DNA from 2 places in the Alteromonas sp. G4i13 genome. Region 2 is predicted to be linked to the other one. Evidence: predicted binding sites of a transcription regulator. Region 2 holds the regulator's gene; the other holds the start of a gene.
What was found. The regulator ArgR, encoded in region 2, controls arginine synthesis, uptake and breakdown. The targets are predictions, from matches to a motif close to ANTGAATANNTATTCANT.
Positions count from the first base shown of each region.

Region 1: ACFI6J_RS15675 (OadG family protein) is a predicted target of ArgR. The motif match lies at 6,889-6,906, and genes of this name have one in related genera.

Region 1 is NZ_JBHNYX010000034.1:3,164-19,208, reverse strand. Features, by position in the region: gene ACFI6J_RS15705 (ABC transporter permease) at 1-658, shown strand, start outside; gene ACFI6J_RS15700 (ABC transporter permease subunit) at 645-1,538, shown strand; gene ACFI6J_RS15695 (peptide ABC transporter ATP-binding protein) at 1,540-2,535, shown strand; gene ACFI6J_RS15690 (ATP-binding cassette domain-containing protein) at 2,535-3,341, shown strand; gene ACFI6J_RS15685 (sodium ion-translocating decarboxylase subunit beta) at 3,513-4,643, opposite strand; gene oadA (sodium-extruding oxaloacetate decarboxylase subunit alpha) at 4,647-6,467, opposite strand; gene ACFI6J_RS15675 (OadG family protein) at 6,487-6,774, opposite strand; partial or broken gene ACFI6J_RS15670 (acyl-CoA thioesterase) at 6,994-7,484, opposite strand; tRNA gene ACFI6J_RS15665 (tRNA-Arg) at 7,626-7,702, opposite strand; tRNA gene ACFI6J_RS15660 (tRNA-Arg) at 7,756-7,832, opposite strand; tRNA gene ACFI6J_RS15655 (tRNA-Ser) at 7,870-7,961, opposite strand; gene csrA (carbon storage regulator CsrA) at 8,527-8,718, opposite strand; gene alaS (alanine--tRNA ligase) at 8,853-11,450, opposite strand; gene ACFI6J_RS15640 (regulatory protein RecX) at 11,748-12,206, opposite strand; gene ACFI6J_RS15635 (GNAT family N-acetyltransferase) at 12,325-13,650, shown strand; gene ACFI6J_RS15630 (M13 family metallopeptidase) at 13,640-15,715, shown strand; gene betI (transcriptional regulator BetI) at 15,944-16,045, opposite strand, start outside.
Region 2 is NZ_JBHNYX010000020.1:34,599-50,643, reverse strand. Features, by position in the region: gene nqrF (NADH:ubiquinone reductase (Na(+)-transporting) subunit F) at 1-554, opposite strand, end outside; gene nqrE (NADH:ubiquinone reductase (Na(+)-transporting) subunit E) at 575-1,183, opposite strand; gene ACFI6J_RS11575 (NADH:ubiquinone reductase (Na(+)-transporting) subunit D) at 1,187-1,819, opposite strand; gene ACFI6J_RS11570 (Na(+)-translocating NADH-quinone reductase subunit C) at 1,830-2,594, opposite strand; gene ACFI6J_RS11565 (NADH:ubiquinone reductase (Na(+)-transporting) subunit B) at 2,584-3,786, opposite strand; gene ACFI6J_RS11560 (Na(+)-translocating NADH-quinone reductase subunit A) at 3,790-5,130, opposite strand; gene fabV (enoyl-ACP reductase FabV) at 5,643-6,821, opposite strand; gene ACFI6J_RS11550 (FKBP-type peptidyl-prolyl cis-trans isomerase) at 7,121-7,741, opposite strand; gene ppc (phosphoenolpyruvate carboxylase) at 7,975-10,596, shown strand; gene ACFI6J_RS11540 (alpha/beta hydrolase family protein) at 10,660-11,691, opposite strand; gene ACFI6J_RS11535 (hypothetical protein) at 11,825-12,637, shown strand; gene mdh (malate dehydrogenase) at 12,949-13,887, opposite strand; gene argR (transcriptional regulator ArgR) at 14,125-14,589, shown strand; gene ACFI6J_RS11520 (type 1 glutamine amidotransferase domain-containing protein) at 14,674-15,357, opposite strand; gene ACFI6J_RS11515 (TonB-dependent receptor) at 15,546-16,045, opposite strand, start outside.

The DNA.
Region 1 (16,045 bases), on a different contig from region 2:
CTATTCAACGTCGGATCACCTAATAAATAGTGCAAGTATAACAACCTATTCTTTTCCTGTTTTTTGGTTTGCGCTCCTGCTTATATTGGTTTTCAGTTTGCAGCTAGACGCTGCACCGCTGTCGGGTCGTATCAGTTTGCTTTATAACATCGAACCCGTGTCAGGCTTTATTCTCATTGATATATTATTGTCTGACATAGAAAACAAGACCTTAGCCTTCAAGGATGCGTTATCGCACTTAGCATTACCTACGTTTGCCATTGGTGCTATCGCCACCGCTTCGATGATACGTATAACAAGACGTTCTGTTATAGACGTGAAACACCGCCCCTATATCGCTGCAGCAATATCTAGAGGCCTTTCAAGTTGGCAGATATTCTTTCGTCATATTCTGCGCAACGCGTTACTGCCCATTTTACCGCTAATGGCGATACAAATTACGACATTAATAACGAACGCGATGATTGTCGAAACCTTGTTTTCTTGGCCGGGGATCGGTAATTGGCTGATTCAAGCTATTTATCAGCGAGATTACCCTGCCCTTAGAATTGGTATGATGGCAGTATCCACGGTAGTAATTACACTCACGATTCTCGTTGATTTGTTTAACCGAATGATTGACCCAAGCAGAGAGAAATACGAACGTGCCACAGTTTAGTTTATACGACGAAGAATTCCATCCGTCGCCGTGGCAACGGACTTGGGCATCATTTAAAGCGAGCCACATCGCCATGCTTGGCCTGATTATGCTGGCGTTGTTTGTTGTTTGCGCGCTGTTCGCACCAATCATCACTCCCTATGATGCCGTGGAACAAAATATCGACGGACTGTTAATACCGCCTAGCTGGTTAGCTAATGGCTCTATATCGCACATTTTCGGTACTGATGCGTTGGGTAGAGACCTATTTACCCGCATAATTTATGGGTGTCGCATCACACTAGGCTCCGCATTCATTACTGTTGTGCTTGCCATGTTAGTCGGCGTTAGCCTTGGGACCTTTGCTGGCATGCTGCGGGGTGTTCGCTCAAGTATCGTCAACCACTTACTCGATGCACTTATGGCCATTCCCACGCTACTTATTGCGATTATTATCGTTGCAATATTGGGTACCGGTCTGGTTAACAGCATGTGGGCAATTACCCTTGCACTTATTCCACAGTTTGTGCACCACACAAGAAGTTTTGTGCGCGCCGAAATGAAAAAAGAATATATAGTGGCGTCTAAATTGGACGGTGCCAGTAGATGGCAACTTTTTGTTCATTCTATACTACCCAACATGACCGAAATGCTGGTTGTACAGGGCACGCTTGCACTTTCTATTGCCGTTATCGACATATCTGCACTTGGTTTTCTGAATTTAGGCGCACAGTCACCGCTTCCTGAACTTGGCGTTATTCTAGCTGATGGGCTAGATGTTGCTTATCTAGCACCGTGGAACGTTGCCGTCCCCGGAATGGCAATATTCTTCATGGTGCTATCTATCAACATTGTGGGTGACGGTTTGCGTTCAGCACTTAGAAAAAGAGTGAGTCATTAATATGCCAATGCTTGATATTAAAAACCTCACCTTGGAAATGCAGAGCAGCGATGGCGCAATTAAAGCGTTGGACAAAGTTAACCTGTCAGTTAGCAGCGGGGAGATTCGCGCACTGGTAGGAGAATCTGGCTCAGGCAAAAGCTTGATCGTGTCCGCCATTTGCGGAGCCCTTCCTAGCCAATGGAATTTAACGGCTGACCGCATGAGTTGGAATGGTGAAAACCTGCTGAGTATGTCTGTGCAGCAGCGTCGTGAGGTAATGCGCCGAGAAATAGCGGTCGTATTCCAAAACCCACAGGCAAGTTTAGACCCATCGGCAACGCTTGGAGAGCAGTTGGAAGAGAGCATTCCCGATGAATTTGTTGAAGGGAGCTGGTTCTGGCAACGAGCACAACACCGCAAAAAGATCGCAATAAGCACCGTTCACAAAGTAGGAATAAAGTACCACAAGCATTATTTAAGCGCTTTTCCTCATCAAATACCGGCTGACATAGGTCAAAAATTCATGATTGCGATGGCCTTGGTTTCACAGCCTAAATTGCTCATCGCCGATGATCCAACTCGGGGAATGGAACCTACAACAAAAACACAAATTCTGAAGCTCTTCACGCGTTTGAATCAGACCCGCTCGCTCTCGATCTTGTTTGTTAGTCACGACCTACTGGCAATTGCAAGTATGTCTCACTCTATGACGGTGTTGTATGCAGGGCAGACTGTAGAATCAGGTAGAATGAAGCACATTAAGAAGCGCCCTCTGCACCCTTACACAAAAGCATTACTAGACAGCGCGCCGAGCTTCAGAAAAGATTTACCACCGAAATCGCTGCTACCCACGCTTGGTGGCTCTATTCCCACACTACAGCATTTGCCTATTGGTTGCCGATTAGGTCCGCGCTGCCCTCGTGCACAGCGCGCCTGTGTACAAACGCCAGCCGTGCGTAAAATTCACGATCACAATTACAGCTGTCACTTCCCTCTACATATGGAGAAGCTGTAATGGATATCATGCAGGTGAAAGATCTCACGTTTATTCATAACGAGAGGAAACGTTGGCTAAAACGTCCTGAAGTTTTTCAACTTGGTCCAGTGAACTTAAGCGTAAAGCGCGGTGAAACCATTGCAATAATTGGTGAAAACCGCTCAGGTAAATCCCTGTTGGCTAAGCTCTTGGTAGGTGCACTGCCTGCTGATGCAGGTGAAATTGAAATTAACACACACAAATATTTAGCCAAATATCAGTCTAAAGATAGCCAGCAAAAACGTACCCATGACATTCGTATGATCTTGCAGCATAGCTCCGAGTCGATGAATCCATCGGTTCCTGTGGGAAAAATTTTGGATGAGCCATTGCGTTTGAATACAGGCCTAAGCGAAGCAGAACGCAAACCAATTATAGAAGATATGTTGGTGAAGGTAGGCCTCTTGCGCGAACACTATTACTTTTATCGACATATGCTTTCTGATGGACAGCAGCAGCGCGTAGCGCTAGCCAGAGCCATTGTGTTAAAGCCCAAAGTGTTAGTGGCTGATGAACCCTTTGCAGCGTTAGACCCTTCCATTCGTTCGCAAACGGTGAATCTTATATTGAAGCTTCAGCAAGAACTTGGCTTGGCGTTTATCTTTATTAGTCACAACTTGGGTATTGTACGACACATTGCAGACAGGATTATTGTGATGGAAGGCGGTGAAATTGTAGAAGAAGGCAAGACCGAAACTATCTTTAGGTGGCCCCAGCATACGCGCACTAAGAAACTCGTTACCGCCTACCAATCACTGGTGCCACAAAACACAATTCGAGAATAAAGAGCTTATCGTTTGGGTGCTGTTTTCTTTGAGAAGCGCACTTATGTTCCGAACTGGCACGCTCGACTCGTCACAAAAAGAAAACCCTAGAAAGCCTTTTTTTGAACAAACGCCATGCAATAAAAAAGGGGCAAATAAATTGCCCCTTGTACAGCAATGCATTCGTGCTTTCTAGCCAACCAGAGCCAATAGAATACCTGCGGCAACCGCACTACCTAGCACACCAGCCACGTTAGGTCCCATTGCATGCATAAGTAAGAAGTTATGAGGGTTTGCTTCTAGCCCAACTTTGTTCACCACTCTGGCTGCCATCGGCACAGCAGAGACGCCAGCTGCGCCAATCAGTGGATTTATACTGCCACCAGACAGCTTACTCATAAGCTTGGCCATGAGTACGCCTGCGGCAGTGCCTATACCAAACGCGATAGCCCCAAGCCCCAAAATACCTAAAGTCTCGACCGTAAGGAATGCTTCAGCTGATAGCTTTGATCCTACTGCTAAACCAAGGAAAATAGTGACCGTATTGATGAGCTCGTTTTGGGCTGTTTTGCTCAATCTGTCTACCACGCCACACTCTTTCATTAAGTTACCGAAGCAGAACATACCGACAAGTGGCGTTGCTGCAGGTAAAAACAAGATAGTCATAAACAGAACAGCAAGCGGAAAAATAATCTTCTCTCGCTTTGACACAGGTCGTAGTTGACCCATTTTTATCTCGCGCTCTTCTTTTGTGGTCAGCGCTTTCATGATAGGTGGCTGGATAATAGGTACCAACGCCATATAAGAGTATGCAGCGACTGCAATCGCACCGAGCAAATCAGGCGCAAGGCGTGAGGCGAGGAAAATGGCAGTAGGCCCATCCGCGCCACCTATGATAGCAATGGCACTCGCGTCTTTTAACGTAAACTCAAAGCCAGGTATAAGGTTTAACGCTATCGCGCCAAACAAAGTAGCAAAAATACCGAACTGCGCAGCTGCGCCAAGTAACAACATTTTGGGGTTAGCAATAAGTGCACTGAAATCAGTCATTGCGCCTACCCCCATAAAGATGAGCAGAGGAAATACCCCTGTATCTATGCCGATTTTGTATATGTAGTGCAGCAAGCCACCCGCTTCTGAAAAACCAGCGATAGGGATGTTAGTAAGCAATGCACCAAAACCAATGGGCAGTAAAAGCAATGGCTCAAACTTTTTAACAATGGCCAAGTACAACAAGCCGAAACCCACTGCCATCATAATCAGCTGGCCGGCTTCAAAGTGCGCAAGCGCGGTACTATCCCAAAGTACCATTAACTTATCCATGTACTACCCCAATAAGATTAACGGTTGACCACTGGTTACGGCATCGCCTTCACCAACGGTAATGTCAGTAACAGTACCTGTAAATGCGGAGCGGATCTCTGTCTCCATTTTCATGGCTTCTAAGATCATCACCACATCGCCTTCTGACACGCTGTCGCCGTTTCTCACCAAAACTTTAAATACGTTACCTGCAAGCGGTGCATCAATAGACTGAGAAGAGTTAGAGTCTGATGGCGCAGCGCTGTTGGTTTGAGGCTGTGCTTGCGTCTGAGAGCCACTAGCAGGTGTAACGCTCGTCAGCGTACCTGAAGGTGCCACTTCTACGCGATACACTCTTCCATCTACGTTTACGTCGTAAGTTTCACTCGCGGTAGCCCCTTGTGAGCTTGACTTGGCTTCAGCAGGCTTAGGCGCACTCGAGCTTTGCGACTCTTGCGCGCTAGGTGCAGGTTCAAACGCATCAGGGTTGCCGCGGTTTTCGATAAACTTTAGGCCTATCTGCGGGAATAAGGCATAAGTCAAAACATCATCAATTTTATCGTCTGACAGCGAGAGTTGCTTTTTCTGAGCCAGTTCATCAAGCTCTTTACTCAGTGTATCCAGCTCTGGTGCAATATTGTCAGCAGGCCGGCATGTCACGGGCTCTGCGCCATCAAGCACACGCGCCTGCAACTCCTTGTTTACTGGTGCTGCGGTAGCGCCATATTCACCTTTAAGAACGCCTGCGGTTTCTTTTGTAATGCTTTTGTAACGCTCGCCGGTGAGTACGTTAAGCACTGACTGCGTGCCCACGATTTGTGAGGTTGGCGTAACAAGAGGAATGAACCCAAGATCTTCCCTTACCCGTGGAATTTCTTTTAACACTTCTTCGAATTTATCTTCAGCGCCCTGCTCTTTGAGCTGACTTTCCATGTTGGTTAGCATTCCGCCCGGTACTTGAGCCAAAAGAATACGTGCATCTACCCCTTTGAGACTGCCTTCGAACTTGCTGTATTTCTTTCTTACTTCCCTGAAGTAACTGGCAATTTCTTCTAGTTCGGGTAGTGCAATACCCGTATCGCGCTCTGTACCTTCTACGATAGAAACCATGGTCTCAGTTGCACTATGACCATAAGTCATGCTCATTGAAGAAATAGCCGTGTCCAGCATATCAATACCGGCATCGATAGCTTTTTGATACGTCGCCGTACTCAACCCTGTTGTGGCATGGCACTGCATGGCAATTGGTACATCAACCGTTTCTTTTAATCCGGTAATCAATGCCTCGCACTCGTACGGTTTTAAAAGCCCAGCCATATCTTTTACGCAGATAGAATGAACCCCTAGGTCTTCAAGCTGTTTCGCCATTTCGAGCCAAAGCTTAAGATTGTGCACAGGGCTTACCGTATAAGAAATTGTCCCTTGCGCGTGAGCGCCACTGTCTATGGTCGCTTTTATTGCGGTTTTCAAATTCCTAATGTCATTCATGGCATCAAAAATTCTAAATACATCTACGCCACTTTCGTGAGCACGCTCTACAAAGCGAGTGACAACATCGTCAGCATAATGGCGGTAACCCAATAGGTTTTGACCACGCAACAGCATTTGCTGTTTCGTGTTAGGCATGGCTGCTTTTAGCTTTCTGATGCGCTCCCAAGGGTCTTCCCCTAAATAACGAATACAGGCATCAAATGTAGCACCACCCCAAGATTCAACTGACCAAAAGCCAGCTTTATCTAGTTTTTCCGCTATGGGAAGCATATCTTCAATACGCATGCGCGTAGCAAGAAGGGATTGGTGGGCATCACGCAGAACCAGCTCGGTAAGGGCCAGAGGCTTAGACATGGTAACTCCTGATTAGGCTTTATTTTTTAGAATTTTGGCGATGGGTATGAATTGCGGCAGAAATAGCTGCGATAACGTTTCCGTCTATTCCTGGTTGTACCGCTTGATTGTTTCGACTCAAATTAGCTGAAGGCCCTTTTAAATGAGCTGAAGGCTCTGCTGTTTCACCGGGAAAAGCTTCACAAAATCGGGCAATGAGATGAATACCCACAATAAGAAGCCCTAAGAATGAGAAAACAAATACCATTCCTATAAGCATAAGAGAAGCTGCTTCAAAGAGCAGGCTAGCGACGGATCCCGAATTCATATTCAAACCTGTTGTTATTTCGTACCTGAATAAGTATCACGTGGTTTTTCAAAACACAACAAAGCAGCATAAAAAACCACTTTAAAATGAATAAAACCCGCCAAAATGAAACTTAATGCATTATTCTTTAATAAATTTGCAACAAAAGTATATTTTAGGAATTAGCATAAGCGTTGCCGATGCCAGCAATCTACGTTTACGTTCATTTATACTCACGCCTTAATGAAAGCCTATATTTTCCGTAAAGTCACTGTCTAGCTGTTTAGCGAAATCTTTCGCATGCATCGCCACTAATTCTAGCTGCATATGTCGTTCATCCTCGGGTACGTAAGCAGGCACATTTACTGGGCTTCCCTCACAGTCCACCGCCATAAAAGTTATAAAACAGCGATTTGCGACAGACGTAGTGTTTTCCGTGGCGTCGCCCGATTTAACCACAACATAGATATGCATACTTGACGCTCCAGTGTGTACCAACGATGCGGTTATCTCAACTAGCTGACCTACTTTTATAGGTTTTATGAAACGTATGCCATTGGCAGACACCGTGACGCAGTAACATTTGGACCACTGCGCGGCACAGGCATAGGCTGCTTGGTCAATCCATTTCATTAAGCTGTTATAGAGAGCATGCCACCGTGAACGTTACCGCCAAAGTTTACGTCGGTAGGTTCTGCTAAAAATCGAAAAGTAGTAGATGGATGTGCCATAGCGTACCTCGCGCTTTACTGCTGTTAGACACATTAAGTTTAGCTTAAATTTTAAACAGTGCGCTTAGACGAAAGTGGAGAGAACAAAAATAAAAGGAGTAGAAATGAAAAAACCCACCTAAAAAGGTGGGTTTTTCAATGTGGCGCGTGTGGAAGGATTCGAACCTCCGACCGCCTGGTTCGTAGCCAGGTACTCTATCCAGCTGAGCTACACACGCGTAAACTTGTGTACTTTTGAATTTTACATCAAAAGGTGACGCTTTAAAATAAGTGGCGCGTGTGGAAGGATTCGAACCTCCGACCGCCTGGTTCGTAGCCAGGTACTCTATCCAGCTGAGCTACACACGCGCAAAACTTGTTGTTGGCCGTCACTGCCAACGAATAATGGCGGAGAGGGAGGGATTCGAACCCTCGATACGCGTATATGCGTATGGTTCCTTAGCAGGGAACTGGTTTCAGCCACTCACCCACCTCTCCTTGACTGCGGGGTGCATTTTACGGATTCATTGGCCTGAGTCAAACCTTTTTTATAAAGAAATTGTTCACCCGCTGCCATTTTAAACGATTCGAGCAAAAAACCAGTAATTTGTTCGCAATACAAGCAATTAAACCGAATTTTATTTAACGATGCTCGTTAATTTGCATTTGAATATGCGCAGCTTCATTGCAGTTTTAACTGACCCGCCTTAATAATTTAGTCAATTTTTCAAGAATAATATCAAAAAGTTTTGAATTTATTTGTTCATAACCAAGTACGCTGATTCGTATTACTTACTTAAGTTATTTAAAAACGCTCCAAAATCTCAAATAAAGCGGTATATGTCTCTATTTAAAAATCGTCCACCCAGAAGGCATTGTGCTAGAAAAAAGCTGTGCACGACCCAGAGACTTAACTTGGTCATTAGCGCGAGACATCACAACGTCATTTCTGGCGAAATAGAACAGAAACAATAGACTTGCGCTAAAGCCCGATAAGATTTACTCACTTAAAACAAAAAAGGCCAGCGTAAGCTGACCTTTTCCAATGAAGCGTATAATGCAATTATTCTGCAGAGCCTGGCTGACCGCCTTTTTCTGCTTGAATGCGCATGTATATCTCTTCACGGTGCACAGAAACTTCTTTTGGTGCATTCACACCGATACGTACCTGATTCCCTTTTACACCTAGTACGGTAACGGTTACATCGTCACCAACCATAAGCGTTTCACCAACTCGACGAGTCAAAATAAGCATTCGCTTGCTCCTGTTCCTTAATACTGAACATCATCCATTAAGATTTGCCAACCCATCGGCACGACCCGATGGAAGCGACAGTGATTCCATGTTTCTGCGTCACTTCAAAAACTCACTGTTATACACAAAAATAATTATAGCTTATCTTGTAACCAAGCGTTAACCGAATCTAGCGCCTGGCCCAAGTTTTCAGGCTGGTCACCGCCTGCCTGTGCCATATCTGGACGACCGCCCCCTTTGCCACCTACTTGTGATGCAACAAAGTTAACTAGCTCGCCCGCTTTAACTTTACTAGTGAGGTTTTTAGTAACGCCAGCAATAAGATTCACTTTCGCGTCATTAGCCACACCTAATACTACGATCCCTTCACCAATTCGGTTTTTAATGTCATCCATCATTGAACGCAATGACTTCGCTTCAACACCTTCCAAATTCGCAATAAGAACTTTAACGCCATTTATCTCTACTGCATTACTAAGCATATCAGCACCTTGCTGACTCGCCAATTTTTGTTTCGCAGAATTGAGTGCTTTTTCTAGTTCTTTAGTCTGATTTTGTAGAGAAACTACGCGATCAAGTACATTTTGGCTGTCTGTTTTCAATAACGCAGACAATGAAGACAGTGTCGCTTGTTGGGTTTGCACGACTTCAAGTGCATGCTCGCCAGTAACTGCTTCGATACGTCGAACGCCCGATGCAATACCCGCTTCACTGGTAATTTTAAACAAGCCAATATCACCAGTACGTGTAACGTGAGTACCACCACATAGCTCAACAGAGAATGGCCCCATGGTTACCACGCGAACTTTTTCGTCGTACTTTTCACCAAATAGCGCCATTGCGCCTGATGCTTTGGCTTCATCCAAATCCATTAGTTCAGTTGCTAACGTGTGGTTTGCACGTATTTCTTGGTTAACTCGTCTTTCAATCTCAGCAAGTTGCTCAGCCGTTACTGCCTCAAAATGCGAGAAGTCAAAACGCATGCGCGGCGCTTCAACCAATGAACCTTTCTGAGTTACGTGCTCACCTAAAATTTCACGCAGTGCTGCATGAAGTAAATGCGTTGCGCTGTGGTTCTTTTTAATGGCTTCACGATTTGCTGCATCAATCGCTGCGGTTGCCGTATCACCTTTAGATACCGAACCTTTAGCAATACCTTTGTGTGCAAACGCATTACCCATTTTTTGGGTGTCAGTAACGATGAATTCACCGTTTGCCACGCGAAGCACACCTTTGTCACCTGCCTGACCACCGCTTTCAGCGTAGAACGGTGTGCTGTCTAATACCACAACGCCTTCTTGACCGTCTTCAAGCTTCTCAACAAACGCATTGTCGGCAATAAGTTCAACCACATTCGCCTGGCCTTCTACATCGGTGTACCCAGTAAATGAGGTTGTGTGGTCAATGGCGAGTTTACTATTGTAGTCTGCACCAAAGTTGCTAGCCTGCTGTGCACGGGCACGTTGTGCTTGCATAGCAGCTTCAAAACCTTCTTCGTCAATCTTAAGGTCGTGCTCACGCGCTACATCATTGGTTAAGTCAGTAGGGAAACCATAGGTGTCGTAAAGCTTAAACACTACGTCACCCGGCACTGTGTCGCCTTCTAGAGTTTCTAGTGTATCGTTTAGAATAGCCATACCACGGGCTAACGTTTTGCTAAACTGCTCTTCTTCAACACGTAGTACTTTTTCAATTACCGGTAGCTGGTCTACAAGTTCTGGATACGCTTCACCCATTTCTTTGGCAAGTGATGCTACAAGCTTATAGAAGAAAATATCGTTTGCGCCAAGTTGATAGCCGTGGCGGACAGCGCGACGAATAATGCGACGTAATACGTATCCGCGCCCTTCATTTGATGGCATAACGCCATCGCAAATTAAGAAGCTGCACGAACGAATGTGATCGGCGATGACCCGTAGCGATTTATTTTCTAAATCTTCGCTTCCAACAATTGATGCTGCTGATTTGATCAAGTTTTGGAAAAGGTCGATCTCGTAGTTGCTGTGCACGTTCTGCAAGATAGCGGAAATACGTTCTAGGCCCATACCGGTATCGATTGAAGGCTTAGGGAGTGGCTCCATGGTACCGTCAGCTTGTTTGTTAAACTGCATAAATACCAGGTTCCAAATTTCGATAAAGCGGTCGCCGTCTTCTTCTGGTGTTCCCGGAGGACCTCCCCAAATGTGCGCACCGTGATCGTAAAAGATTTCAGAACAAGGACCACATGGACCGGTATCGCCCATAGACCAGAAGTTATCTGACGTACTAATGCGAATAATCTTTTCTTTTGGAACACCAATATGGTTTTCCCAGATGTCGAAAGCTTCGTCATCTTCAGAATAAACGGTGACTAAGAGCTTTTCTTTTGGCAAACCAATTTCTTTGGTAAGGAAATTCCACGCAAACTCTATCGCTTCTTTTTTGAAATAATCGCCAAAGCTGAAATTACCCAGCATTTCAAAAAAGGTATGGTGACGCGCAGTGTAACCTACGTTCTCAAGGTCGTTATGCTTACCACCTGCGCGAACGCAGCGCTGTGACGATACCGCACGGGTATAGCTGCGTTTTTCCGCACCTAAAAAACAGTCTTTAAACTGGTTCATGCCCGCGTTGGTAAAAAGAAGTGTGGGATCATCTGCCGGAACCAGTGACGAGCTCGCCACCGCTTGGTGGCCATGGCTTTTAAAATAATCGATAAACTTGTTACGTAAGTCAGCAGTTGATAATGTCATTGAAAACCTAACTTCCTTTATTCTATTTTTGAAACGTGCGATTTGCCTGTTCTAATGAGCTTTATAATCGGGGCAGTTTGCGAATACGCAATACGCTTATCCTCGCTATAATTCTCTGGATAATTAAAATGCACACAAATTTGCGCAACAATACCATGGATAACGCAATTTTGTTAAGTGTAACGGGGAGAAGATAGGCTCAAATTTCACTTTAAGTAGACGAAAATAGCCAGTATTCATAAAACGAATCGCCAACGGCATCTATTTGTCGGTAAACATGAGCATAAACCAGCCGTTTTAGCTAGATTCGTTTGCGCTTACAGCATATTCAATGTGATCTTGGTAAAAGCCACGATATTGAAGAAATTGTTTCTGCTTTTGTCTCAACGCGAATTCGGTTTCATAAAACTCGCCAAACTTTTTCTCTTTTACTTTTTTAGCACTTTCAAACCAGTCAGCGTCAATCTCTCTCATTGCGTGTTCTGCAGTACTTTCATCTACACCGTATTGCTGTAAGTCTAATTTAATTGCGCGGGGTCCCTTCCCTTTTAAATACAGTGCGCGAGCTCGGCTTTCTGCAAATCTAGCATCGCTTTGGATATCAGCATCTTTGAATTCCTCCAGAATAGGCATGAAAGCATCACTCGCTATTCCCTTCTGCTGCAACTTTCGCATAATCTCGTTAAAGCTATGCTCTCGTCGTGCCAGCATGCGAGTAATCGCGTCGGTAATGATTTTTCGGTCGAACTCTGACATTTTTGTAAACTTACTCTTCTGTATTAAACGTAGAAACCGCGTTATTTTAGCGTTAATTACTCGTACATTGCGACTATCTAGCGTTTTACGCACTTAACCTCTACATGATGTAAACTGCATGACAGCATCCAACTATCGCATAACAATAATAGATTCGATTGAACAGATCTCTAAAGAGCGCTGGCAATACCTCGCAAAAGAATCGGGTCCTTTCGTTTCTTATGAATTTTTACATGCGCTAGAACGCAGCGGCTCGTGCAGCAATGAATCTGGGTGGCAGCCTTGCCATATTGCTATAGCGAAAGGTCAGCATGAGGCTGTTAATCTCGTTATTCCCGGCTACCTGAAAACTCACAGCTACGGTGAATACGTGTTTGACCACGCATGGGCTAATGCTTATGCACAGCACGGTCTCGACTATTATCCTAAATGGATATCGGCCATCCCCTTCACGCCTGTAACAGGCTCTAGACTACTTTCTGATGGGCACATTGCGCTTACTCCGTCACTTTTAAGTGAACTGGAAAATACATTGACAGCGCATGTAGAGTCCGTTTTTGGTGAGGCTTTATCTTCTTTTCATTGGCTATTTCCCAATGAAAGCACCTCAGCTCAACTTATTGGTAAAGACGAGCCTGAGGCCAGTGAATTAGCCGATGATTTGCCTAATGACCAATTCAAAGTTCAACCCAGTATTCCCAACCACTACCTGACCCGATACGCGGTTCAGTTTCAGTGGCATAACTACGGTTATGGTGATTTCGACGATTTTCTTAACGCGCTTACTTCCCGCAAAAGAAAAGATATCAAGAAAAGTCGACGTAAACTGAACGAGCAAGGCGTTCGCTTCACCCATCATACCGGCAGTGAGATTAGCCCAGAGACACTGCAGTTTTTCACAAAGTGTTACAAAGTAACCTATTTAAAACGAAGCGGTCACGTGGGATATTTGAACGATGCGTTCTTTGAGCAGCTAGTCGAGAGCATGAGCGATAACATGCTTATAGTTACGGCAATAGAGAATGAGGTAGCAGTAGCCAGCGCCCTCTTTTTCTATGATGAGACAGGACTGTATGGCAGATACTGGGGAGCACTGAAAGAAATAGACGGGCTACATTTTGCCTGCTGTTATTTTGAAGGCATTGAATTCGCCATTGAGAAAAAGCTATCGCTTTTTAATCCCGGCACCCAAGGTGAACATAAAATACTTCGAGGCTTCGAGCCCATTTATTGCCGTTCTCATCACAAATTACAACATCCGTCGTTTCACACTGCTGTAGCAGACTTTTTACAGCGAGAAACGCCACATATCGCAAGCTATTTTAATCAGGCACGGAATGCTTTACCGTTTAACAAGGAATTTGTGCCTACTTTAAAAACAACGAGTGTCACTGCACCTAACGACGACACTTATAATCACAACGAGAAAAACGATGAAATATAAACTTCTTGCCGTAGCGATTGCGGCATCTTTGGGACTTGCTGGTTGCGGTCAGCCTGAAAAAGCCCAAGAGCAAACCAGCAATGTTGAAGCGCCAGAAATGAAGGGCGAAGCGGAACTAGGCTCTTTTGGCGTAGACTTGACCGCTCGTAATGAAGCGGTAAAACCTGGTGATGACTTCTTCATGTACGCGAGCGGTACATGGTACGACAACTACGAGCTGCCCGCTGACAAAACTCGCTACGGCGCGTTTACGGGTCTTGCAGAGCGTAGTGAAGAGCAAGTTAAAAACATCATTGATGGGCTAATGGAAAAGTCTTCTCTAAATGCAGAAGAAAAGCTTGTTCACGACTTTTTCGTTGCTTATATGGATACAGATACCATCAACGAAAAAGGTATTGAGCCAATTAAAGACGTACTCACGTCTATCGATAGCATTGAAAACAAAACTGACCTAACCAAAGCATTTGGTAACAGCTGGTTAGTAGGCTCAACCACGCCAATTGGCGGCGGTATGTGGTACAACCGCCTTGACCCAAATGAATACCAATTAAGTGTTGGTGTTGGTGGTTTAGGCCTTCCTGATCGCGACTACTACCTGAGCGATAGCGAACGTTTTGTTAAAATTCGTGAAGCTTATGTAGCGCACATCGAGCAGATGCTAAATTTTGCAGGCGAAGAAAACGCAGCTGAAAAAGCGGCGAACATTCTTGCCCTTGAAACACAAATTGCAGAAATTCAGTGGCCTCGCGAAAAACGCCGTGACCGCGATCTTACTCTTAACCAGATTGAACGTAGCAAGCTGTCTGACGAGTACCCTGGCTTTGATTGGGATACGTATTTTGCTCAAACCGGTTATAAGGTACCTGAGCTAAATATTACACAGCCTGAGCCAGTAAAAGACGTTATTAAAATTATTAACGAAGCTGATCTCGCTGATTGGAAGTCGTACTTGAAATATCACACTATTTCAAACAATGCGGATTTCCTTTCTGAAGATATCTACCTAGCCAACTTTGACTTCTTTGGTCGTACACTAAGCGGTCAGCAAGAGCCTCGTCCTCGTTGGAAACGCGCAGTGAGCCAAATGTCTGGTACTGAGTCACTTGGTTTTGCTATCGGCAAGATTTACGTAAACGAATACTTCCCAGAAAGCTCAAAAGAGCAGATGGCGGAGCTGGTTGAGAACTTGCGTACAGCACTAGGTGAGCGTATTGAAAACCTAGACTGGATGAGCGAAGAAACCAAGGTAAATGCCAAAGAAAAGCTAATGGCATTTAACCCTAAAATTGGCTACCCAGACGAATGGCAGTCTTTCGACGGCGTAACCATCAGCGACAAAGACTTAGTAGGCAATGTTCGAAACCTACGCACATTCTTCCAAGACCAATCGGTAGAACGTGAGCTAGAGAAAACGGATCGCAATCGCTGGGGTATGACACCGCAGCGCGTTAACGCCTACTACAATAGCTCGTTCAACGAAATTGTATTCCCAGCGGCTATTTTGCAACCACCATTCTTTGATCCAAACGCCGACGCAGCAGTTAACTACGGTGCAATCGGTGCGGTAATTGGTCACGAAATGGGACATGGTTTTGACGATCAAGGCTCGAAGTCAGATGCAAACGGTATTCAGCGCAACTGGTGGACCGATGCTGACCGCGCAGCGTTTGAAGAAAAAGCAGATATGCTAGCCGAGCAATACAGCCAGTACGAGCCTATCGAAGGTAACTTCGTAAATGGTCGCAACAGCTTGGGTGAAAACATTGGTGACGTGGGTGGTCTAGCCATGGCTTACCACGCCTACAAACTTAGCCTTAACGGCAAAGAAGCACCGGTAATTGACGGCCTAACAGGCGATCAGCGTTTCTTCCTTGCATGGGCACAAGTGTGGAAAGAAAAACGCACTGAAGAAAGCATGCTGAATCAACTTCGCGCAGGTACACACGCGCCTGGTCGTTATCGTGCACAAGCACCAAGAAACCATGATGCATGGTATGAAGCGTTTGATGTGAAACCAGATGATGCACTTTATCTTGCGCCAGAAGAGCGCGTAAGAATTTGGTAACTCATTGAGTTAAGCACTTAGTGAGCACATGCTAGCTTCTCGCGCCGGATAGAGATTTGTATCTGGCGCCAGCTAATACCAGTCCGCATAGCTCATTTAGAAAATGTAGATAATTAAAAAGGGCGGTTCGACTTATCTCGAACCGCCCTTTTTATTTTTCTAATCAGTATTCGCTCGGTGGTACTTATACGCCAGCCCCGAGTACTTGTTTAACTTCCGTTTGCTTATTTATCTTCCGTATTGGGCAACTATATCGCGAACGTATTGTTTACAACGGGCTACAGCCTCTGAAAAATCACCGTTACCCACACTGCCCATGGAATAACGAAG
Region 2 (16,045 bases):
TCGAACTCTTTGTACTTAACGTGGTGAGCTGGCGCTTCAATCTGAATATAACCACCTGCACGGAAAGGTACACTTTCACCGTTAGGAATTTTAAGCTTAAGTTCTTTGATGAAGGTTGCTTTGTTATCGTTAGAGATAACTTCACAATCCCACTTCTTAACACCAAATACCGACTCTTCTAGTTCGATTTCCATGTCTTGCTTGATAGCAACCTGACATGAAAGACGGCAGCCTTCGCGTGCTTCACCTTTGGTGATGTGGTCTAGTTCAGTTGGAAGGATTTCACCACCACCTGAGTGTACATCTACACGACACTGGCCACATGAGCCACCGCCACCACAAGCAGATGATACGAAGTAACCTGCGTCAGCTAGTGCACCAAGAAGTTTGCCACCCGGTGCAGTTTTGATTGCCTTGTCTGGGTCACCATTGATAGTGATAGTTACATCACCACTTGGTACCAATTTAGACTTGGCAAACATAATGATAAATACTAGCGCCAATACGATGGCAATAAACATGCCGACGCCAAGAAATATTTCTACGTTATTCATTTATATGCTCCCGAGCTCTATTACAGCTGAATACCAGTGAATGACTGGAAGCCAAGTGCCATTAGGCCAGCGATCATGAATACAGAACCAAGACCACGAACACCATCAGGCATATCAGCATACTTCAGCTTTTCACGTACTGCCGCTAGCAATACAATTGCTAGTGCCCAGCCCATACCACTACCAACGCCGTAAACGATGCTTTCAGTGAAGTTGTATTCACGCTGTACCGCAAACGCCACACCACCGAAGATTGCACAGTTAACGGTAATTAGCGGAAGGAAGATACCTAGTGCGTTGTAAAGCGCAGGGAAGAACTTGTCTAAGCTCATCTCTAGAATCTGTACCAACGCCGCGATAACACCGATAAACGTTAGGAAGTTAAGGAAGCTTAGGTCAGCTTCTGGGAAACCTGCCCATGCTAGTGCGCCTGGAGCAAGAATGTTTACATAAATAACTTGGTTAACGGGTACAGAGATACCTAGTACCACGATAACTGCAACACCAAGACCCATAGCAGTTTTAACTTTCTTAGATACCGCTAGGAATGTACACATACCTAAGAAAAGTGATAACGCCATGTTCTCAACGAAAATTGAGCGAACAAATAACGACAAATAATGTTCCATGACTTACTCCTTAGGCTCTACTTGCTCTGGACGGATAGTACGGATAAACCAAATCATACCGCCGATTAAGAAGAATGAGCTGAATGGTAGGATTAACAAACCGTTACCCTGATACCAGCCACCGTTTTGAACCAGTGGAAGGATTTCGAAACCTAAAATAGTACCGAAACCAAATAGCTCTTTAATTGTACCAATAACAATTAGAATGAAAGAGTAACCCAAGCCGTTACCAATACCATCAAGGAAGCTCATCAGAGGTGGGCTCTTCATGGCGTAAGCTTCAGCACGACCCATTACGATACAGTTAGTAATAATCAGACCAACGAATACCGACAGCTGCTTCGATATTTCATACGAATACGCTTTCAGAATTTGGTCAACAACGATTACCAACGATGCGATGATGGTCATCTGGATAATAATTCGAACGCTAGATGGGATCTGGTTACGAATTAGTGAAATAAACAAGTTTGAGAACGCTACAACGCTTGTAAGCGCAAGCGACATTACCAATGCTGTTTCCAGCTTAGTGGTAATTGCCAGTGCTGAACAGATACCCAATACCTGTAGGGCGATCGGGTTGTTGTCCAGGATTGGCCCAAAGAGGGCCTTTTTCATTTCTTTAGTATCTGCCATGAGACTTCCCTTATGAACGCCATGCTTGGTTCTTCAGGAACTGGCCGAAGCCTTGCTCGCCTACCCAGTAACGAATTGTGTTTTCAACACCGTTGCTGGTAAGGGTTGCACCTGAAAGCGCATCGATAGTGTGAGGATTGCTAGGGTTAGCATTTTTCACTACGCGAATAGCAACTTCGCCATTCTCGTAAAGCTCTTTGCCGTCCCATTTGTCCTGCCAAGCAGGGTTTTGCACTTCACCACCTAGTCCTGGCGTTTCTTTTTGCTGATAGTAAATAAGCTCGCGAACCGTTTGGCCGTCTGCGTCTACCGCTAAGAAACCGTACATAAGATCCCAAAGGCCGCTGCCGTGTACAGGAAGGATGATACGAGAAACATCACCTGCGTCGTCGCGAACTAAGTAAACACTTGCCACGTTAGGGCGGCGTTGGAAACCAACATTGCTGTTAGTTACCTTAGTGCTGTACTCAGTTTCTTTGGCTGCTTTATACATATCGTAATCTGGCTTAGGCGCTTCTACGAAAGTACCTTCGTCAAGATTAACAAAACGCTGTTCTACTCGCTCGCTGTACGTGCTTTCAATTGCGCTATTGCTCATGCCCATTTCATAAAGGCCTGCAGCATTAAGAATGTTGCTCTTTTTATCTAGAGCTGCGTTTGTTTGTTGTAGAGAGCGAAGGCCAACAGCCGCACCAGAAACAACAATTGAACAAACTAAACATACGGCAACAACAATACCTACCGTTTTGCCTAAAGATTCTTTCTTAGCCGACACGTGCTACCCTCCGCTTGATATTGCTTTGTGCGACGAAATAGTCGAACAGTGGCGCCCACAAGTTAGCAAATAGAATTGCTAGCATTACACCTTCAGGGAAGGCTGGGTTTAGGACGCGGATTAGTACCGTCATGAAACCAATGAAGATACCGTAAGCCCACTTACCTTGGTTTGTGAACGACGCAGAAACTGGGTCTGTCGCCATAAAGAACATACCAAAAGCAAGACCACCAACAACAAAGTGCCAATGAGCAGGCATTGCAAACATAGGGTTCGTATCGCTGCCGATTAGGTTTAGCAAGGTTGCGAAGAACGCCACACCAATTGCTACACCAGCAACAATGCGCCAGCTTGCTATACGCATGTACATGATGAACAAGCCACCAAGAATAATAGCAAGGGTAGACACCTCACCCGCTGAACCTGAGATAGTGCCGATGAAGCTGTTCATCCACTGATCCATGTTCGCGTAATCAAGGTTGCCTGAAGCCGCTTGGCTTAGAGACGTCGCACCAGAATAACCATCTGCCGCTACCCATACTTGGTCACCTGAAATTTGCGCAGGATACGCAAAGTAAAGGAATGCACGACCAGACAATGCTGGGTTAAGGAAGTTACGACCTGTACCACCGAATACTTCTTTAGCGATTACAACACCGAAGGTAATACCTAGTGCAACTTGCCATAGAGGAATAGTAGCTGGAAGTGTTAGTGCGAATAGTACCGATGTAACGAAGAAACCTTCGTTAACTTCGTGCTTGCGCACAGACGCGAACAATACTTCCCAGAAACCACCTACCGCGAACGTTACCGCGTAGATTGGCAGCCAGAAACATGCGCCATAGAAGAATAGACCTAGTGTACCCGCATTTGCCAAGTCACCGCCAAGGGCAGCGAATAGGCCTGCTTGCCACGTATCAGGTAGTGTTCCTGCGCCAGCAGCAATTGCTTCTTGCGCTTGGAAACCAATGTTATACATACCAAAGAACATAGCTGGGAATGTTGCCATCCATACCATGATCATGATGCGCTTAAGGTCAATGCTGTCACGCACGTGCGTGTTAGCTTTATTTACTTTACCTGGGGTGTAGAAAATGGTCGCCGCAGCTTCGTAAAGCGCATACCACTTTTCATGCTTACCACCTGGTTCGAAGTTTGGTTCGATCTTTTCTAAATACGCTTTTAAACCCATGACTTAACCCTCTTTCTCTATCGTGGTCAAACAGTCGCGTAAGATAGGAGCGTAGTTGTATTTGCCAGGGCATACATAAGTACACAATGCCAAATCTTCTTCGTCCAACTCTAAGCAACCCAACGTCTGAGCACCGTCAGTATCACCAGAAATCAGGTCCCTAAGCAGAAGCGTAGGAATGATATCTAGGGGCATAACGCGTTCGTAATTACCAATTGGAACCATAGAACGTTCAGAACCATTGGTAGTTGTTGTCATATCAAATTTCTTGCCGCCACTTAGATGACCTAAGTAAGCACGAGTCACTGAGTGTTGGTTTGAACCAGGTAGGATCCAACCGAACAATTTCTTCTCGCGACCTTCTTTTAGTAGTGAAACTTGGGTGTGGAAACGACCAAGGAAGCCGTGAACGCCCATCGCTGTCGTACCGCTAAGTACAGAACCAGAGATAACACGTACTTCACCGTCTACTTGCTCGCTAGCAGTAAGCTCGGTCAAGTCTGCGCCCATTACGGTGCGCACTAGGCGTGGGTTAGTTGCTGCAGGACCTGCAAGTGAAATAACACGACGGTTATCTAGCTCACCAGAGGTCAACAATGCACCAATTGCCATTACGTCTTGGTAGTTGATGTGCCAAACCGTTTTGTTCATGCCAGCAGAATCAAGGAAGTGGATGTGAGTACCCGGTAGGCCCGCAGGGTGAGGACCGCCAAATTCTTCAACATCAACTGCCGCATCGCCAGTAGCAACAGATGCACCTGCCGCTTTACAAACGTAAGTCTTGCCGCCGCTCAATTGCGTTAACGCTTTAAGACCATTTACGAAATCGTCTTGGCGCTCAGCAATAATCACAGCAGGATCTGCTGCTAGTGGATTGGTATCCATTGCTGTAACAAAAATTGAACTTGGAACAGAGTCTAGCTTAGGAGATTTGCTAAATGGACGTGTACGGAACGCTGTCCACATGCCTGACTCTACAAGGATTGACTGAAGTTGCTCGCGTGAAGCGCTCGCGATCTGGTCAGCTGCAATTTTATCAAATGTCACAGCATCGCTGCCGTTCATTTTGATAACTACAGACTGAAGAACACGTTTTGCACCACGGTTAACCTCTACCACTTCACCCGCTGCTGGGGCAGTGAATTTAACGCCAGGGTTCTTTTTATCTTCAAAAAGAACCTGACCTTTCTTCACTACATCGCCAACTTGGACGTGCATGGTAGGGCGCATACCCACATATTCTTCTCCCAGAATGGCAACGCGCGTTGCAGCAGATGCATCAGCAATCTCCTGCTTTGGCGCTCCCTCAATTGGGAGGTCGAGACCTTTCTTGATTTTTATCATATGTAATCGCACTACTCTAATAGAAATACCCTTTTGCATGACCGCAGAAAACCTGCCTGTCAGCATGCAAAAGCGCACTATTAACAGGTGTAGAACACCTTTTCGTTGTTGATTGATGGAACTTGCTGCAATTGCTACGGTCAGCCTGTTATGAAGCCGTAACGCATAATTCCTTTTGCGGACGCTTAATTCGCCCTTTCTTTATAGACCACCAGCAGAAATTTACGCTTATTATTGTTTTTGTGTAGCTGCAATCGCTACTGCTGTTTTGGTAGAGGCAGAAAAGACCCCTACTTAATTTCGGGATTTTAGCATTAACCTATACGTTTGTGCCACGCTATTTCTAGATAAAGGCAAATTTTTCTACAATTTAATGTAAACCTTTGGTCTTATTCATTTACATTTTGCAAATCCATATGCCGTATCAACTTGTAATCAGGTACAAAAAAGCCGTCAAATCAGACGGCTTTTGCGCATATAAGCATTAGGTTAATTAATGGTAAGTTTAGGTTTTACCAATTAACCATTGGGTCAACTTCACTGTCGTAATCAACACTTGAAATGTCAAAACCGAACAGTTTTAAGAACTCATGGTTGTAACCTTTGTAGTCACTTAAGTCATGAAAGTTCTCTTGTGTCACTTGATCCCATAGCGCCTTAATTTTTGCCTGTGTTGCGTCGTTAGTTTCTTTGCCATCCATGCGATAGCGATTTGCTTCATCTAACGTTGGTGTATTGCCGAACAGGCACTGTGTAAACAAGCCATAAATCTGCTCAATACACCCTTCGTGGGTGCCTTCCTCTTTCATCACCTTGTAAATAAGTGAAATATACAAAGGCATTACAGGAATGGCTGAGCTTGCCTGCGTTACCAAAGCTTTTAATGAACTCACGTTCGCCTGTACATACAGGTCGCTGTTTTTACCAATAATGGCTGCGGCAGCGCGATCCAGGTCTTCCTTCGCTTTACCAATCGTCGCTTGACCATAAATAGGCCATGTTAGTTCTTTACCGATATAGGTATATGCGGTGGTTTTACAGCCTTCAGCAAGCACATCGGCTTCACGTAAAAAGTCCATCCAACGCTCCCAGTCTTCCCCACCCATAACTTTAATGGTGTTAAGGATCTCTTCGTCGTTGGCTGGCTCTAGCGATACCTCATGTACTTTGTCTTTATCAGTATCATAAGTTTTTGTGGTGTACGCCTGCCCTACAGGCTTAAGCGTAGATTTATACGTTACACCTGTTTCTGGGTCGGTTCTACGCGGGGATGCAAGGCTATAAATGACCAAATCAACCTTGCCCATTTCAGCTTTGATTTTTTCGATGGTTTCATTTTTGATTTCATCGGAAAACGCATCGCCATTAATAGTTTCTGCATACAAGCCTTTTGCTTTGGCTTTTTCGTGGAATGCAGCGGTGTTGTACCAACCGGCAGTACCCGTTTTGCGTTCCGTTGGTGCTTTTTCAAAACACACACCCAACGTTTTAGCGCCATAGCCAAACGCAGAAGTAATGCGTGATGCTAAGCCGTATCCCGTTGAGCTACCAATAACCAATACATTTTTAGGGCCTTCGCCTAAGTCACCTTTTGCTTCTACATAAGCAATTTGTTCTTCAACCGCTTTTGCACAGCCTACCGGGTGCGCGTTTGTACAAATGAAGCCTCTCACTTTAGGCTTGATAACCATAATAATTTTCCTTATTTGAGCGTGGGGCTATTGTAATGCCGAAGCCACTGATAACAACTCGGAGCAGATGAAACCTAGCATATCGCAAACGCAAGGCGACACCAATGAAACAACGTGCCAAATTTAGGTTTGCTTTGTATTTACGAGAAAAGACAGAGAAGAAAAGAGATAGGAAAAAGAAACATTAGGCCATATCGCTAAATTTAACGAAGTGCGGGCTAGTTTTTAAAACGTTATGAACTATGAATAAGAAAAGATGGAACACAGGTGTACAGAACTGCACACCTGTGAACAACACATTAACCTAGAACGTCTAGAAGCTCTACGTCAAAGATAAGCGTGCTGTATGGTGCAATAGCTGCGCCCGCACCTTGCTCACCGTAAGCAAGATCATGTGGCACGTATAAACGGTACTTAGCACCTACTTTCATAAGTTGAAGTGCTTCAGTCCAACCTTTAATAACGCCGCCTACTGGGAATTCAGCTGGCTGTCCGCGCTCGTAAGAGCTGTCAAAAGTGGTACCGTTGATAAGTGTACCGTGGTAGTGAACACGTACAGTGCTAGCCGCAACTGGCGTTTCACCGTCACCTTCAGCGATAACTTCGTACTGAAGACCAGATTCAGTAACGGTTACTTCGTCACGCTTCGCATTTTCTTCAAGGTACTTTGTGCCTTCTTCAATAACCGCTTTGCTAGCTTCTTCTTTAGCCGCTTGCATACGCTTGTGAATTTCGCCGAACGCATCACGTAGTGTGTCGTTATCAACCTGAGGCGCTTGACCTGCGAAGGCGTCTTTTAGGCCAGCTACAACAGCGTCAATCGCTAGTCCGTCAAACGGATTTGATTGTAATTGTTGACCCATTTGAAAACCAATGCCGTAACTTGCTTGGGTTTCTACTGTATTGAATGTGTCAGTCACAAGAACTCCTGAAATTAAATTACAAATGCAGTACAAATTTCAAACAAAACGCATAACGCGAGAATGTTTCTGCATTTTCCGGTGCAAGAGTGTACCACACCATAAAATATCTTGCTTTGAGCAATGTTAACTAGGGTGCAAAAGTATCAAAATGTTGTAAATTATAACCGAAAGTGGTTAGACAAGTCGCAAAGGACACAGTATGGTTAGGCCCATATATTTAGGAGGAAAGCATGCAAACACACTACGATGCTGAACTGAAAGATACCGTTCGATACCTTGGTAAAACCCTTGGTGAAACAATCAAAAATCAATTAGGTCAGGAGTGGCTAGACCGTATTGAAAAGATTCGAAAAGGCGGCCGAGCTTCTTATCAGGGAGACGCTACTTGTAGCGAAGAACTGAAAGAAACTTTCAAAACAATGTCTGACAGCGATTTGCTTACTGTTGGCCGTGCCTTCGCACAATTCTTGAACTTAGGTAATATTGCCGAGCAAGAATACAACGCAGCAATGAATGTTGATGCATCGATAGATGCACTGTTCAAACACCTAGATAAAGCTGAGTTAACCGCAGAGAAAGTTCAAGATGCGGTTGCTAAGCTAAACATCGATCTTGTACTGACCGCGCATCCTACTGAAGTTACGCGCCGTACACTTATCCACAAACATAAAGAATTGGCGAACTGCCTTCAGGCCATTCACCAAGAATCGCTTAATGACGTTGAGCGTAAAAAAATTGAAACCCGCATTGCCGACCTTATTGCACAGGCTTGGCACACTGAAGAAATTCGTTCTGTACGCCCTACACCTGTTGATGAGGCGCGCTGGGGCTTCTCGGTTATTGAAAACTCATTGTGGGAAGCGGTACCTGATTTCATGCGCGAGCTTGACGGCCGTTTAAATGAAGATTATGAGGTTTCACTGCCGCTAGATGCTTCTCCTGTTCAATTTAGTTCTTGGATGGGCGGCGACAGAGACGGTAACCCATTTGTAACGTCAAAAGTGACTGAGCAAGTACTCTTACTTGCCAGAAAGCGTGCAGCCAAACTTTTCGCTATTGATCTTGATCGCTTACAAGTTGAGCTTTCAATGTACGACTGCAACGACGCGTTACGCGAAAAAGTCGGCGACGCCAACGAGCCATACCGCGCCCTTCTTCGTCCACTCGTTGACAAGTTCATCGCAACCCGCGATGGCATTAGCGACTACTTAGCAGGTAAGAACCCAGATACTTCAAACTGGATAGAAAGCGACGATGAGCTAATCGAGCCGTTAATGCTTTGCTACCAGTCATTGTTAGACTGCGGTATGCAGGTCGTGGCAAACGGACTGTTACTAGACACTATTCGCCGTGCTCGAGTATTCGGTATTCACCTTCTGCGCCTTGATGTACGTCAGGACTCTGAGCGTCACGCAGACGTCTTTAGCGAACTCACTCGCTATCTTGGTCTTGGTGATTATGCTCAGTGGAGCGAAGCCGACAAGCAAGCTTTCTTATTACGCGAGCTTGGCTCAAAACGCCCGCTTTTCCCTGCGCAATGGGACGCGTCTGACGACGTGAAAGAAGTGCTTGATACCTGTAAGGTAATTGCGAAGCACAGCAAGCACGGCTTTGGTATTTATATCATCTCTATGGCCAGTGAGCCGTCAGATGTCATGGCCGTACAGCTTCTACTTCAAGAAAGTGGTGTAGATTGGCCTATGCCAGTGGCACCATTGTTCGAAACGCTAGACGATTTGAACAACTCACCTGACGTAATGCGCAAACTTCTGTCTATCGACTGGTATCGCGGTTACGTTAAAGGCCGTCAATTCGTTATGATCGGTTACTCTGATTCAGCGAAAGACGCTGGTGCATTGGCTGCTGGCTGGGCACAGTATCAGTCGCAAGAAGCATTGGTTGCCATTGCTGATGAGTTTGACGTAAGCCTGACCCTATTCCACGGACGTGGCGGTACAATTGGCCGCGGTGGATTGCCAGCACACGCGGCTATTTACTCACAACCTCCTGGCTCACTAGAAGGCGGTTTCCGCGTAACAGAACAAGGCGAAACTATTCGCTATAAATTCGGTATGCCTAAGCTGGCTAAACGCAGCTTGGGTATTTACGCTAGCGCTATAATTGAAGCCATGTTATTCCCGCCTCCGGCACCAAAAGAAGAGTGGCGAGAGCTTATAACTGCAATGGCAGCCCAAGGTCGCGATAACTACCGTGCAACCGTGCGTCACGATAAAGAGTTCGTACCTTACTTCCGTGTTGCAACGCCAGAGCAAGAGTTAGGCAAACTCCCACTAGGTAGCCGACCTGCGAAGCGTAAGCCTCAAGGCGGTATTGAGAGCCTACGTGCGATTCCATGGATATTTGCTTGGGCACAAACCCGTTTGGTACTGCCAAGCTGGCTAGGCGTTATGCGTGCTATTGATAGCGTGAAGACCCCTGAGAATGAGAAAGTGGTTAACGAGATGTTCAGCGAATGGCCATTCTACCGTTCACGTCTTTCTATGCTAGACATGGTGTTCCATAAAGCTGACCCACGTATTAGCGAAGCTTATGACGAGCGCTTGGTACCAAAAGAGCTTAAACACTTTGGTGAAGCATTACGTAGCGAGCTTAAAGAAAGCATCTCGTCACTCTTGGCTATCACAGGCGATGACGACATTATGAAGAACGACCCGCAGGGTAAAGAGTCGATGGAGATCCGTGCAGGATACCTTCAGCCACTTCATTACCTGCAAATTGAGCTTTTAGATCGTATCCGTAAAGCCGGTGACGATGCACAGAACACCAGCCTAGAACGCGCCATGATGGTAACTATTGCCGGTATTGCCATTGGTATGCGTAACACAGGTTAAGTACGCTAACCCTTTAAATTAAAGAGGCCCGCTTCGTATTTCGTTGCGGGCTTTTTTATTGCGTTATTGAAAGTGCACCGCTAACCAACTATTGATTTCGCTTTCCACTTTATCGCGATAGAAAGTTAAACTATGATCGCCGTTTTCGTAAACAACCAGCTTATGCGAGTGGTTATTGTCTTTTAGATGCTGTGCCGCCTTAAGCGAATGTGAAACATCAACGCGCATATCTGCGCTTCCGTGCACTAGCAAAATAGGTACATCAGGATTTAGCTCATCAATCCATTTTACCGCTGAGCGTTCATCAAGGGCTTTTGTTTGGTTTTGCTCCATATTCGGAACAAGTTTATTAAGCAGCGCCTGCATGTCTGGACGGCGCGCCACAGTTGTATGCAAATCAGACGGGCCTGCTACAATCACTGCGCTGGCAATGTCACTTGTGTTCTTTCGAAGCGCCTGCCATGTCATCATGCCGCCACGACTCACGCCATATAAGGCAATCTTGTTAGAGTCGACATTAGGTAACTGTTTGGCTATTTCAATCAGTCGCAAAACGTCGTTTACATCATCGCCGCCAAATTCATCTTTACCTTGGCTAAATTTAGCACCGCGGTAGTTACTCGCTAAGACAATATAACCCTGCTGCGCAAGCGGCATTAGACGCTCAACCACGGCTATGCGCGTTACATTATGTTTATGGTTACCACCGCGATTATAAATAATCACGGGGAGTTTTTTGTCACCAACATGCTTTGGCGACACCATAACACCTGAAATTTTCAATCCATCCGACTCGTATTCAATCCACTGGGCACTTGTATCCTTCATGAGTGCATTGAACTTTTTAGGATTGACCGCTTTTTGCCATCGATCCACAAACGCAACTTTTTGATTATTACTTTGCACATGTGCTAACCATGCCTTGTAATCGGTAAAGGGAAGTGCATCGCCTTTGAGCGTTAATGCTTCAGGCAACTGAGCAAACGCAGTGTCTGCCAATGACGCCGTATTGCTTGTTGCCGCAACCGTATTGGCGTTAATGCATAAACTAAAAAATGTGATGGAAAGTAAACTAGCGCATTTAAAAAAAGTCATAACACATCCTTGTTTAATTCGAACAAAAAGAGCTTCAAGTCACTAGTAAATAACGAATGTATTTGTGACTCAACAAAATACGCATATAGTTAGTAACAAAATTTGTACCCCATACATTTTAAGGGAATAAAAAGTGCGAACATTTTTACTACTAACCTTTTCTACTTTGCTTTTGCTTTCGTTTAATAAGCTCTCTTTCGCAAGCACAATGGAATTACCCCCGGGTTTGTGGGAAGGCATAAGTCAAGATGAAACGACATTTAGGTTGCTTCAAATACAAGAAAGTGGCGAACACAGCTTTTTTGAAATCGCCATCCCAGGAGGCTTCAAAAAAATGCGTCGCACACCGTTTACCAATGACGACATCACTTGCATAGAAAACCGGTGCACAATTAAAACAACGATCGAAGGTGATGTTACACGCACGCTTACTCTTTCGCCTCACTTAGATAACGCTTTTAACGTATTAGAGTCGAGCTATAAGGACAAAGAAAGTTATATTTCTCAGACTTATCTAATCGTTAAACAGGAAGCAAAGTCAACGCCGAGAAAGTTTTTAGAAAACCGCAAGCAGATACTATCTAATGCAAAGCAGCATATCGCTAATCATCCTTTTGGCACTTGGATTGGTGTTATGCAGTATTTAGATAGACCCGAATTAGCTTTACTCGAATTGTACGAAAGCGAACGAGGCTCACTGCGCGTTTATAGAAAAGGGGAAGACGCATTTAGGGAAGTCCAATCACCATTTACTGCTGACGATGTAAGCATAGATGCTCGAGTCATCGAAATTGAAGCTTCCCACACAACTTTCGCTTCAAAGATTATCCTATTCGTTCTTACGGACAACATGATTTCCGGCTATACATACGCATTACACAAAGGCTACCCAGTCGCGATGGGCCCAATAAAGTTGTTTAGAATAGAGCCATTACAGACACAGTAAGTCAATTAGGAAATAAACTTATTGCTAGCTATGGGTAAAATGCTTAATTGGCGGTACTTTAATAAATAGGCGCTTCTGTGCCTAGGATGCCGCGACAAAGCCTACAAAGACGCAACAAAAAAGGCTGGATACGTAAGGTCGTAACAGACTGCTCTTTTCTAAAAAAACTTCAGTGATTAGGCTATTGAGATATTCGGAGTTGGCGGGGCTTTGATAAGTAGGCTCTCCACCGCAGGGATGCGGTGGCGAAGCCTACAGGGAAGTATTCACGGCGTGCCTACGTTCAAAGGCCTGCCAATGACACTCACCAATTAGCCGTTTACGAAGTCTACGCCTAGCTTGATGTCGCCACGTAGGCCTTCAAGCATGTCGTTTTTCGCTTTTTCTTCAAATGCGCTTAGCTCGCCGTATGGCAAGATTTCTTCAACACCGTTTGCGCCTAGGCGAACTGGATGTGCAAAGAATGCTGCGTCGTCGCTGTCGTCAGTTTGTACATAAGTGTACTCAACAACGTTCTCACCTTGCATTGCTGCAACTAGAGATAGACAGAAGCGTGCCGCTGCTTGACCCATTGATAGGGTTGCAGAACCGCCGCCCGCTTTAGCTTCAACAACTTCAGTACCCGCGTTTTGGATACGAGTAGTTAGGCTAGCAACTTCTTCGTCTGTGAACTCTACGCCTTCAACTTGTGAAAGTAGAGGAAGGATAGTTGTACCAGAGTGACCACCGATTACCGGTACGTGCACAGAAGATACGTCTACACCTTTAAGTTCAGCAACAAACGTTTCAGCACGGATAACGTCTAGTGTCGTTACACCGAAAAGCTTATTCTTGTCGTAAACGCCTTTTGCTTTAAGCGTTTCAGCTGCAATAGCAACAGTAGTGTTAACTGGGTTAGTGATGATACCAACACACGCGTTCGGGCAGTTATCAGCTACACCTTCGATTAGGTTTTTAACAATGCCGGCGTTGATGTTGAATAGATCAGAGCGATCCATACCTGGCTTACGAGGCATACCCGCTGGAATTAGAACAACGTCTGCTCCAGTTAGTGCATCAGCTAGGTCATCTTTACCGTGACCGGTTACTTTTACCGCAGTGGGGATGTGGCTCAAATCAACGGCAACACCAGGAACAACTGGCGCTACGTCGTAAAGCGCTAAATCTGAACCTGCTGGCAATTGTGTTTTCAACAACAAAGACAGCGCCTGACCAATACCACCGGCAGCACCTAACACGGCTACTTTCATACCATTTCTCCTATGGGATTACTTCACGTATTTAAACGGAACGTCACACTAATGCAACGCGGGGGAAAACTCAATCACCGGATCGTCTTATTAACGTTATTTATGGCGATTTTATCTCGATATTCATTATCATGAATGATTATGCAAAGAAATTGCGCAAAGTCTACCTGTACGGCACAATATACGCATACTAAATATAATTCCTAACGATAACCCTCAAAAAAGAAAAGAGCGCTAATGGCAAACGCAAAACAAGAGCTACTCATCAAAGCTTTTAAAGAAATTCTTAAAGCAGAAAGTTACGGTTCACAGGGTGAAATTGTTGATGCATTAAAAGCACAAGGCTTCGACAATATCAGCCAGTCTAAAATCTCTAGAATGCTAAGCAAATTCGGCGCGGTACGCACGCGAAATGCCCGAGGTGACATGGTGTATTGCTTGCCTCCAGAGCTAGGTATGCCTACGGCTAAAAGCCCTCTTAAACAGCTAGTACTGGATATCGTTCACAACAACGTAATGGTAATCATTAGAACCAGCCCTGGTGCTGCACAGCTTATTGCTCGTCTACTTGATTCATTGAGTAAAAAAGATGGCGTATTAGGGACGATTGCGGGTGATGACACGATTTTTATTGCCCCTGCTGACGTGACAAGAATTGAAGAATTAAGACAACGCGTTGAAGATTTATTTGAAAACGTTTAGCCATGGCTCCAAAAGCTGACAATCAAAAAATAAGAAACCGCATACAAGATGCGGTTTCTGACTCGGTAATTAACTGAAGCTTTCCTAAGATAAAAGCTTAATTAGCGCATCTGCTGCGGGGCGTGACGATGGTGGATTCTGTCCCGTTACCAACAAGCCATCAGTACACACTTTTACGGCGAAATCGTCGGCACTTTCATATTTTCCACCCTTTTTGACTAGCTCATCTTCAACTAAGTAAGGCACTACGTCAGTGAGTTCCATTGCCGCTTCTTCGCTGTTTGAAAATCCAGTTACCTGTTTACCATCAACTAAGTACTTGCCATCTGGAGTTTTAACGTCCTTAAGCACGATTGGAGCGTGGCACACTGCACCAACAGGCTTATTCGCTGCAATTGTGTCTTCGATTAACTTAATCGAGTGCGCGTTGTCAGAAAGGTCCCACAAAGGGCCGTGACCGCCCGGGTAAAATACGGCGTCAAATTCTTCAGCACGCACATCTTCAAGCGGTATGGTCGACGCCATTGCACTTCGCGCCAGTTCATCTTTTGTATATCTTATTGCGTCGTCTGTCATCGCATCATCTGCAAGGCTATTTGGGTCGATAGGTACTTGGCCTCCCATTGGCGACGCAAGGGTAATCGTATAGTCTTGATCTTTAAATGCGTAATATGGCGCTGCGAACTCTTCTAACCACATGCCTGTTTTCTTACCCGTATCACCCATTATTTCATGAGACGTCATTACCATTAGCATACGTTTTGTCATAAGCCCTCCTTGCGAGCATTTAAAAAATTTTCTCGTCAGTTAATTCGTGTAGTGGAGGGACTTAGATCATAAGCAAAGGCTATGCGCGGTAAGTAACAGGTGTGTGAGATAAATCGCAGACATAAAAAAGTGCCACTTCCTGTTAAGGAGAGTGGCACCTAACACTACAACTTTTTTAAACTAAGTAATTAGAAGTCGTATTTAATACCGAACTGAACTTGCCATACTGATTGGTCAAGCACTTCTAGGTTTTTAATACGTGAATCACTGTTCAAGTCAAAATATTCATATTGACCATCTACGATATTTGCAGAAACTACAGCACGCTCATATTCATAGCGAGTACGCTCGATGCGGCCCCAATCGTCATTCAGTAGGTTACCGAAGTTTTCTATATCAAAGAAAACCGTCAACTTATGCTCAGGGTAAAGCGCTGGTAGTTCTTGTTGAATACGCACATCAATGATTGTTGACCAGCGAGAGTTGTCGCCATTACGTTCAGCAATTCCACCCTTGTACTGAGCTAGCTCTGAACTATTAATATAGTCGATGAACTCTTGCTGAGCTGCTAGGTCACCACCAAATGAAGTTGCTGCAAACAATGGATCATTGATGCCATCTGGAACGTAAAGCAGGTGTCCTGCATCATCGTTACGGCTTTCACGCGCACAACGACCACCACCAACAT